3 regions of the Pontibacillus sp. ALD_SL1 genome follow, and region 1 is predicted to be linked to each of the others. Evidence: predicted binding sites of a transcription regulator. Region 1 holds the regulator's gene; each other region holds the start of a gene.
What was found. The regulator LexA, encoded in region 1, represses DNA repair genes until DNA is damaged. The targets are predictions, from matches to a motif close to CGAACATATGTTCG.
Positions count from the first base shown of each region.

Region 2: IMZ31_RS10835 (DNA polymerase IV) is a predicted target of LexA. The motif match lies at 1,165-1,178, and genes of this name have one in related genera.
Region 3: IMZ31_RS10545 (Y-family DNA polymerase) is a predicted target of LexA. The motif match lies at 1,754-1,767, and genes of this name have one in related genera.

Region 1 covers NZ_CP062974.1:1,792,986-1,796,272, forward strand. Annotated here, with positions in the region: gene glnA (type I glutamate--ammonia ligase) at 1-585, shown strand, start outside; gene lexA (transcriptional repressor LexA) at 803-1,432, opposite strand; gene IMZ31_RS09000 (YneB family resolvase-like protein) at 1,738-2,388, shown strand; gene IMZ31_RS09005 (DUF896 domain-containing protein) at 2,481-2,714, shown strand; gene tkt (transketolase) at 3,163-3,287, shown strand, end outside.
Region 2 covers NZ_CP062974.1:2,141,238-2,144,524, reverse strand. Annotated here, with positions in the region: gene IMZ31_RS10845 (hypothetical protein) at 154-732, shown strand; gene IMZ31_RS10840 (hypothetical protein) at 757-984, shown strand; gene IMZ31_RS10835 (DNA polymerase IV) at 1,201-2,472, shown strand; gene IMZ31_RS10830 (ABC transporter ATP-binding protein) at 2,722-3,287, shown strand, end outside.
Region 3 covers NZ_CP062974.1:2,080,063-2,083,349, forward strand. Annotated here, with positions in the region: gene IMZ31_RS10540 (HPr family phosphocarrier protein) at 91-336, shown strand; gene IMZ31_RS10545 (Y-family DNA polymerase) at 460-1,731, opposite strand; gene IMZ31_RS10550 (SDR family NAD(P)-dependent oxidoreductase) at 1,991-2,782, opposite strand; gene IMZ31_RS10555 (MBL fold metallo-hydrolase) at 2,792-3,287, opposite strand, start outside.

The sequences.
Region 1 (3,287 bases):
TTTAAAGATGGAGGTAATTCCTTCTTCGACGAAAAAGGCGATCAGCAATTAAGTGCGACAGCTTATCAGTTTATCGCTGGTATTGTGAAGCATGCAACGAATTTTACAGCGGTTACGAACCCAACGGTCAACTCTTATAAGCGTTTAGTACCTGGGTATGAAGCACCTTGTTATGTAGCATGGTCCGGTCAGAACCGTAGCCCCCTAATTCGTATCCCTGCTTCTCGTGGGATTAGTACGCGTATTGAGGTGCGTAGTGTAGACCCTTCTGCTAACCCGTATTTAGCTATGGCTGTTCTATTAGCTGCTGGACTTGATGGTGTAGAAAACGGATTGAAAGCTCCAACTCCAGTAGATCGCAACATTTACGTTATGGATAAAGAAGAGCGCGTCAAACACGGGGTTCAAGACCTTCCAGCAACGCTTTCTGATGCATTAGAACTACTTAAAAAAGACGAAACAATGGTTAAAGCCCTAGGCGAACATCTATTTGAACATTTCATTGAAGCGAAAGAAATTGAATGGGATATGTTCCGTACGCAGGTTCACCCATGGGAGCGCGAACAGTATTTATCAACTTACTAAGATTGAAAACCCTCGATGCCATTGGTGTTGAGGGTTTTTATGTGTGCATTATTTTAATTAGTGATGGTAATCAGGTTTCTATGTTTACTAGAAGTTGGACGTTAACATATTACAAAACAAATAAACTTTTGCTCATAAAAAAGCATCGAATTATACTTCGATGCTTTTTATAATTATGATTTTAAAGTGAGGTTGGAGAGAGCAATCATAATTAATATTAGTGGATATGGCGATACAACCCTACTACTTTACCAAGTATACTTACATTTTGCACAATGATCGGGTCCATCGTTGCATTTTCTGGCTGTAGTCGAATATGGGTCGACTCTTTGAAGAAACGCTTAACGGTTGCCTCGTCATCTTCTGTCATAGCGACTACGATATCTCCGTTTTGAGCGGTTTGCTGGCGGCGAACAATAACCATATCTCCGTCTAAGATCCCTGCCTCAATCATACTTTCTCCTTGAACAACCAAAACAAATATATCGTCATCTTGAGCTGCAAGTGTATCTGGAAGAGGTACATACTCCTCAATATTCTCAATAGCTGTAATAGGCATACCTGCTGTTACTTTACCAATGACAGGAGCATAAGTTGCTTCTCCTTTAGGGATAGTTGTTATTGACTCCTCCTCTAATTCTAGCACTTCAATTGCTCTAGGTTTAGTAGGGTCTCTACGAATGTATCCTTTTTTCTCTAACCTGGATAAATGCCCGTGTACCGTTGAACTAGAGGCAAGCCCTACAGCTTCTCCTATTTCTCTTACGGATGGTGGGTACCCTTTCTCTAGTACACGGTTTTTTATGAAATCTAAAATTGCTTCCTGCCTTTTTGATAGTTTCGTCATATTTTCTACACCTCGTACATATCATTTATTACCGTCATTATACCATGGTAGGAAAGGTTATACAAACATTCGTTCGTAAAAAGAGTTGACAAGAACGGATGTTCGTATATAATATGAACTAGACACGAACAAAAGTTCTTATTTTTCTGGAGGCGATCAATATGTTTCAAAATCTATCAAAACTAGACGTAGTGTATTTCTTGCTATTTGCAGGCAGTTTAGCCTTTATGTATATTGGATTGCTTTCAAGTTAATCTTTACGGAATGAGGCATATCCTTATATGATAGAGAAAAAAGGAGATTATATGAAAGCTATCATCTATTGTCGCGTCAGCACAGAAAAAGAAGCACAAGTCTCATCATTAAAACGTCAACGAATTGAACTAGAAGAACTAGCGGCTGAACACCAATTTGAAATTTATAAAATTATAGAAGAACAGGCAAGTGGATATGAAATTGAAAGAGACGGCATCCTAGAAGTATTAGAATTACTTTCTAACAACGAAGCGGATTTATTACTCATTCAAGATGAAACAAGGCTTGGTCGGGGGAATACGAAAATTGCCTTGTTTCATCAACTGACAAAACTCGGAGTACCTGTTTATTCTGTTTCTCATCAAGGAGAGCTCACTTTGTCAGAATCAGATTCAATGGTGTTGCAAATTGTGGGGATTGTAGAAGAGTATCAGAGGAAAATACATAATATAAAGATCAAGCGGGGTATGAAGCGCGCTGTAGAAAATGGTTATAATCCAGCTCAAAATCTCTCTAACCAGCATTTAGCACAGGGACGAGAAAGAAAGGAATTCCCAATTGAAGAGGCTGTTCGATTACGTCAAAACAATTTGACGTTCGATGAAATAGCAGCGACTCTGAGAGGGATGGGGTTTAATGTATCCAAAGCAACCGTCCATAGAAGGTACAAAGAATTCGTTTCACTTGAAAACAACGCCTAAACGCGTTACGATATAAGAAGTAGAAAGGCAAGCATCCTAATTTGGACCCTTGCCTTTTTTACTTGGAGTTTAACAAGTAAAGGAGCATGTAAATGATTTCTCAAGATAAATTAAATCGAATTAACGAGCTATCTCATAAATCGAAACAACAAGGTCTTTCCATGACTGAACAAAAAGAACAACAAAAACTACGCCAAGAATATCTAAAAAACTTTCGTAATTCTTTCAAGAGCCAGTTAAAAGGTATGAAAGTTGTTGATCCTGAAGGAAATGACGTAACACCAGAGAAATTAAAAGAAGAACAAGCACGAAATAAAAAGCATTAATCCAAACACACGAATATCCTTCGTGTGTTTTTTTGTTTCCCTTTGTTAAAGGTTAAAGATGTTATTTTTTGTAAAAGGTTTATTCAAGGATAAGGCACTAAGCTTGAAGACTTGAAGCTGAGAGAATGTTTCCATTAGCTTTAGTTCAGTGTGGGGTGGGCTCTGAAGTCGAGTTTTCTTCGAACGATCCCAAACACTCATAAACGCAACGGCCCGAGCCTTTCAACAAAGTCTTTATTCTACTGTGCAAGAAAGAAGTGGCTGAGGGGGAATTCCAAATCATAAAACCGTTCTATGCATAAGAAAGGCTTTATACTCACAATTTAAACTAGTCAAGAAAAAGAATTTTCGACTCTTTTTTCTTGGAATGCTTGTCACTTAAACGATTTCATTATAGTATTTAGACTGTACATAGTTCGCGTAATGCGAAATTGAAAGGGGCAAATTCATGACACATCAAACAGAACAACAATCTATTAATACGATCCGCACACTTTCTATTGATGCGGTAGAAAAAGCTAATTCAGGTCACCCAGGTATGCCAATGGGTGCTGCTCCAATGGCTTATACACT
Region 2 (3,287 bases), 350 kb from region 1:
GTCTAAAGGTACATGCGTTCGTGTTTAAAATAGCCTTTTTACCTATTGAAATGTGACAACCTATAATGCTATGGATTCAATTATCATGAAAAAGATTGAAAATTCTAACATTAGTAGTATCATTAGGTTAATACTATAGAGAAGGGTGATGATATGGATCAGGTTTATTCATTAGTCGAGCTGTGGGACATCTTTAAGTTGGCGATTTTAGTAAGCTTAGTGGGGGCTTTGATTGGTCATTATAAGAGAAATGCTTGTATTTTACTTCCAATCGTAAGCATTGATTTCAAGTTCAAGGGGTTTGAGGAGTGGAGCCGTTCTTCCCATCGGGGATTGATCAAGGCGCTAATGCTGATCGTTACGATTGCAAATGCGTGTGTTAGCTTCCTATTATTTTTAGTAGGAATTCGGTACGGAGATAATAAGAATACCGACCCAATCTTGTTTGAGCTAGGCGTAATAGGAGATCTAATTATTGGAGTCGGCGCTGGTATTATTGCAAAGAGCACTGTGACATTGACAGGGACTGAAAATCAGCTATCCATTATTGTGACGTCGTTACTTGCAGGTTACGCAGGGTTATCGTACATTCAAAAGTATCAAAAAGAATCTCTTGAAAATGCTTGTATTGATTATGAACAAAAATTAGCCTGTTCAGAAGAGGACCGAAGTCCGCATGTGTACCGTAAGAAAGACTCTTCCGATGAAATTGCGGCAACAAAGGAACCATAAATACTCCACGGAAAGAGGTTTGTTATGAAAGTCCGATTAACTCAAGAAGAGAGAGAGCAACTGGAATCATATTTAAAGGTACTACAAAATCCTTTTGAATCCATTGCGAAGCGCAGGCTTGCGAAAAGTAAGTTTGATATGATTTACAATCGAGCAGCCGCAAGAACAGCGAACACGCTGGGTTCTTGTATAAATAAAGAAAATCAAGCTGCTTGTTCAAACGAAGGGGAAGAAAATCCTTCCAACCTGTAGAGAGGAGAACCAAGCTCCCTATAGTTGGAAGGGTTTTTTTCTGTTTCATTGCTTTACTAAGGCAGATCGTGCCAGACACCCTTTACTATGGTGAAGGGTGTCTGGCACGCGTTTATTCTTTACTGTATTAAAAAGCTTGATGGGAAAGCGGAAGAGAGGTAAATATGTTACAATAAGTGTAGAACGAATGTTCGTTAGAGAGGAGGTGTTCTGGTTTTGTCGAAGTGGTACCCGAAGAATGGAAGAGTCATTTTTCATGTGGATATGAATAGTTTTTATGCATCTGTTGAGATGGCTTACAACCCTGAATTAAAAGGGAAACCTCTTGCAATTGCAGGAAACCCTGAAGAACGGAAGGGAATTGTAGTTACCGCAAGTTACGAAGCTCGGGATAAAGGTGTGAAGACGACGATGCCTTTGTGGCAAGCAAGACGACTTTGTCCCAATATGATTGTTATGCGTCCAAATTTTGAACGTTATCGTAAAGCATCAAGGGAAATGTTCTCTGTTCTTTCCCAAGTCACACCTCTTGTACAGCCTGTTTCGATTGATGAGGGTTATATGGATATAACAGATTGTGCTGATCAGGGCACCCCTCTCGAAATTGCGAAGTGGATTCAAGATACCGTTATGGAACAGCTTGAACTTCCTTGTTCAATAGGAATTGCTCCAAACAAGTTCCTTGCCAAGATGGCTTCTGATATGAAAAAGCCAATGGGAATAACTGTACTTAGGAAGCGTGATATCCCTAGTAAATTGTGGCCAATGCCAGTCCGGGAGATGTACGGTGTTGGAGAGAAAACGGCTGAGAAATTAAATGCCAGTCATATTGAAACAATAGAAGACTTAGCTAAAGCTGATGTTTATGCTTTAAAAGGGAAGCTCGGGATTAACGGAGAACGCCTGCAAAATCGTGCGAACGGAATTGACGATCGTCTAGTTGACCCGGATGCAGTGAGTGAGTTCAAAAGTATTGGCAACTCTCAAACATTGCCCCACGACACAACGGATGATAATGAGATTACGAAATTACTGCGACAGTTATCTCAAAAAGTAGCAGACCGGATGGAGAATAAAGAAGTTGTTTCAAGGAACATTCAGTTAATGATTCGCTATCATGATCGAAAGACGATAACAAGGAGTAAACAACTACCTGAATATATAAGCAAAGTGGAAGAGATCTATCAATATGCAATGAAGCTATGGGAGGACCATTGGAACGGTGAGCCTATAAGACTTATGGGCGTCACAGCGCAAGACCTTAGTGAAAAACAAGATGCGATCATGCAACTTGACTTATTCACATATGAGAATGAAGCGAAAAACGAAAAATTGTATTCTGCTATCGGAGAACTCACTGATAAATATGGTTCCAATCCATTTAAGAAATTAAAAGCCAAACCAAACGCAACCCCCACAACAAGCTTTCAAAAGGACTTTCTTGACGACTTCAAAAAAATAAACCGAACTGACGATAGAACAAACTAGCTCACATCGCTAGTTTGTTTTTTATTGCTTCACAGTAAGAAAGCGTGCCAGACACCCTTTACTTGGTTAAAGGGTGTCTGGCACGCTTTTTTGCTTTAAATAGGTAAAGGGATAAAGGTTTTGAAGTAAAATGATTTATTTAGTTCAAAAAATATTGTCTTCTTTCATATACTGAGGTAAGATGAATTCAGAAGTAGAAATGAAATGATTTTATGTTTATATTTCAAATTTTGAATTGGAGATGAGCGTATGAGTATCGTGCTATCAAATGTGAATAAGATTTATCAAAGTGGTGAAGTAACCGTTCATGCGTTAAAGAATGCGTCTATTGAAATTCCTGACAAACAAATCGTGGCTATACTCGGACCATCAGGTTCTGGTAAATCTACATTGCTCAATGTAATTGGGGGCATTGACCGCCATGATGAAGGGGAAATTACAGTTCATGATTTTAAATTGACGAAAATGAAAGATAAGGAACTAACAGAATATAGAAGGCACTCCCTTGGCTTCATCTTTCAACAGTACAATCTTATGCCAACATTAACAGTTGAAGAAAACATAGAAGTAGGGAGAGAGTTAAGCCAAAATCCTCTCAAGATGAAAGACACTTTAGAGAAGGTTGGCATGTGGGACAAAAAGGATAAGTTCCCCTATCAATTAAGTGGGGGAGAACAACAGCGCGTTGCAATCGCGCGAGCCCTTATAAAAAACCCTCGCGTTCTCCTTTGTGATGAACCAACTGGAGCATTAGATGAAGAGACAGGTAAGAAAATCCTTAGTCTTTTAAAATATGTAAATGAGACGTATGGAAC
Region 3 (3,287 bases), 290 kb from region 1:
ACGAATATTTCTTCCCGAAAGAAGGGTATAGCCTATTAAACACATAATTATGATAAGGAAAACAGAAAAAAATTTCAGGAGGAGATAAAGATGATATTGCAAGTGCAAAAACCAATCTTTGCAGAGTCAGCAAGTCTTTTTGTAAATACCATGAGTGAGTACGAAGATACAGTACTACTAAAAAAAGATCATTGGGTAGTGGATGCTAAAAGTCTTCTTGGGGTATTAGCCGTATCCTTACAGCCAGGCCAAACAGTTGAACTCGATATTCAAGGAACTAATGAAGAAGCGATTAAACGATCTCTTATTGAAAAAGACTTATTTAAGGAAGCATAATTAAAAACAAAGTCGCCCAAAGAAGAGTACAAAAATCTATATTTAGCGCTCTTTTTTGGAGCGACTTCTTAATTTTAATTCATAACAGTCGTATTGCCCCGAATACTCACAACAACCCCTTTCTTATTCTGCATAGTGTCCTCCTACAAGCTTACTACGATGCTTTGCAGTTCCAGCCTCGGTGTAGGAAACTGCTCGTAAGAGAGCATCGTTACCATATTTGTTCCGAATTTCATCCATAACGTAACCAAGATCCCTCTTTTTATCACGATCTTGCTCAAATAAACTAAGCTGCATGGCTTCATCTTCTGTAATATTCGAAAGACTTATAGAAATTTTCCGGACTGTCTGATGGGAATAAAACTCGTCAAACAGCTGCATACACACATCATACATTTCCGTCGTAATATTGGTAGGAGAGGTGATGGATTTTGAACGATGAAATCCTCCACCCCCTTCATCTTTACTATATCCGAGTCCAAGACTAATTGTTCGACCGGCTTTACGGTAAGCACGTGCTCTCTTTGCTACTTCTTCACACATTTCTAAGATTACGTAACGCACTTCTTTCGGATCTGGGTAATCTCTCATGAGAATTTGACTTTTCCCGAAGCTGATCTGCCCCTGCATAATCGGTGCCCCAAGCTCAGAGAGATCTACCCCGTTGGCGTGATAATAAAGTTGATTTCCCATTACACCAAACCGTTTCTCAAGTTGCTCTAGAGGAAAGGTAGCAAGCTGCCCGACAGTTGTAATCCCTAATCGATTGAGTCGCTTCTCCATCCGAGATCCAATCCCCCACATTTCACTTAAAGGAGAGACAGGCCACAGCTTTTTCTTTACATCTTCATATCCCCAATGAGCTACTCCCGTTTTCTTCGCTTCTAAATCCAGGCATAGCTTTGAAAGAAGCATGTTTGGGCCAATACCGATCGCACACTGAAGGTGGAACGTTTCGAATAACTCTTTTTGAATCATTCGAGCTACTTCTTTAGCATCCCCCCACAACCGCTCCGTTCCCGTTACGTCTAAAAAACTTTCGTCCACACTGTACGTATGAATGGCTTCTTTTGGTACATATCGATTAAAAAGTCGTGTAATTTCTGTAGAGATATGCAAATAAAGCCTCATCTGAGCAGAGACTAAATGGATTCGTGGATCATCTGGAATTTCAAATAACCGACTTCCTGTTTTAATACCAAAGTCTTTTTTTAGAGCTGGAGAAGCCGCAAGCACCACACTCCCCGGCCGTTTCAAATCAGCCACCACAGCCAGGTGTGTTTTCATCGGATCTAAACCTTTCATAATAGCCGCACAACTGGCATAGAAACTCTTCATATCAACACACAAAATACTACGCTTTGGAAATGATTGATAATCAATCACCGCATTCATACGATACCCTCCTACCACGAAACGAATGTTTGTTCGCATTATCTGTCACCCTTATTATGCGAATGTTTGTTCTCTTTTTCAAGTGGTGATGTTTTCCTTTTTTCGACATCCTCAGGAAAGCGAGTGGTTACCCAGGCCCACCTTACACTCAATTAAAGCAAACAGAAACATTCTATCCTCTTCAACAATCCCGCCGTTTTCTTGATCACCCCACAGACACAGTTCACTCAATAAAAAATCCTCACATGATGTGAGGATTTTATTTCTTCTCGAATTGTTTGCGCATGAGCTTCTCTGTCAGGCCCGGCATGAGTTGATAAAGCTTAGAGCCCGCTTCCATCCATGAGGGAAGGTTGATTTCTCGTTTAGAGGTAAATAAGTGCTTAACTACTTTGTGCGCTACGGTGTCCGGGTCTAACATAAATCGTTCTACAGATTTTTGATAGTTTCCTTCAGGGTCTGCTTGGTCGAAGAAGTTGGTACGCACGGGGCCGAGGTTTACTCCTGTTACATAAACCCCTTTAGACTTTACTTCCAAGCGTAAAGCGTTCGTAAACCCTAACACCGCATGCTTTGAGGCTGCATATCCTGATGCTTTAGGAGTGGACATCTTTCCGGCCTGGGAAGCGATATTTACAATATGACCTCCGTGAGCAATGAAAGAAGGAAGTATTGCTTTTACGCATTGAATCAGACCAAGCACATTAACTTGAAACATTGATTCGTATTGATCAAGCTCTGTCATCTCCACAGATTCAAAAATACCAAATCCAGCATTGTTAATTAATGCATCTACACTTCCTATTGTTTCCTTTATCGCTTGAAATGCTCTATCAATATCTGCTTGGTCCGATAAATCACATGAATCAGCATACCCCATGACTCCTGTATCCTTTTCTATTTGTTCGATCATTTGCTTTAAACGTTCTCCGCGGCGCGCTAGTAAAATAGGAACTCCTCCCTGTTTAGCCACATGCCAAGCTAGACGTTCTCCTATTCCACTTGAGGCGCCAGTAATAATAACTTTCTTGCTGTTTAGCGTGTTTGTCACATGCATCACCTATTTTGCTTCATAATAATAGACTCCATCTTCTAAGTGTACACGAACAAGCCCCCCTTCTTCCAGGAGATCAAGTTGCCCTACAGTTTCAGACATTGTTAAACCAAATTGTTTCTTAATATGCTTTGGAAATAACTGTTTACATACTTGAAATGGAGTAAGAGGACCTCCTTCTAGCATGTGATAGACCTTATTAGAACGGTGCTGTTGCTTATTTAAACGCTCTTTAATAAGCTCCTGAGGGTTAGCGAAAATTGGACCATGACCAGGATACACTTCCCCAATATCCATATGTAGACATCTTTCAAGTGTCTTTTGATACGTGACAAGCGGTCGAGGTCGTTCTCCCCCAGGCTTCCTAGGTGGCTCTAACAAAGGGTTAGATGAGATGTGGTAAAGCAAGTGGTCCCCAGATATCATGGACTGATCAGCAGACCGGTAAAACGATAAGTGACTCTCTGCATGACCCGGTGTTTCAAGACAAGCCCAATCCGGA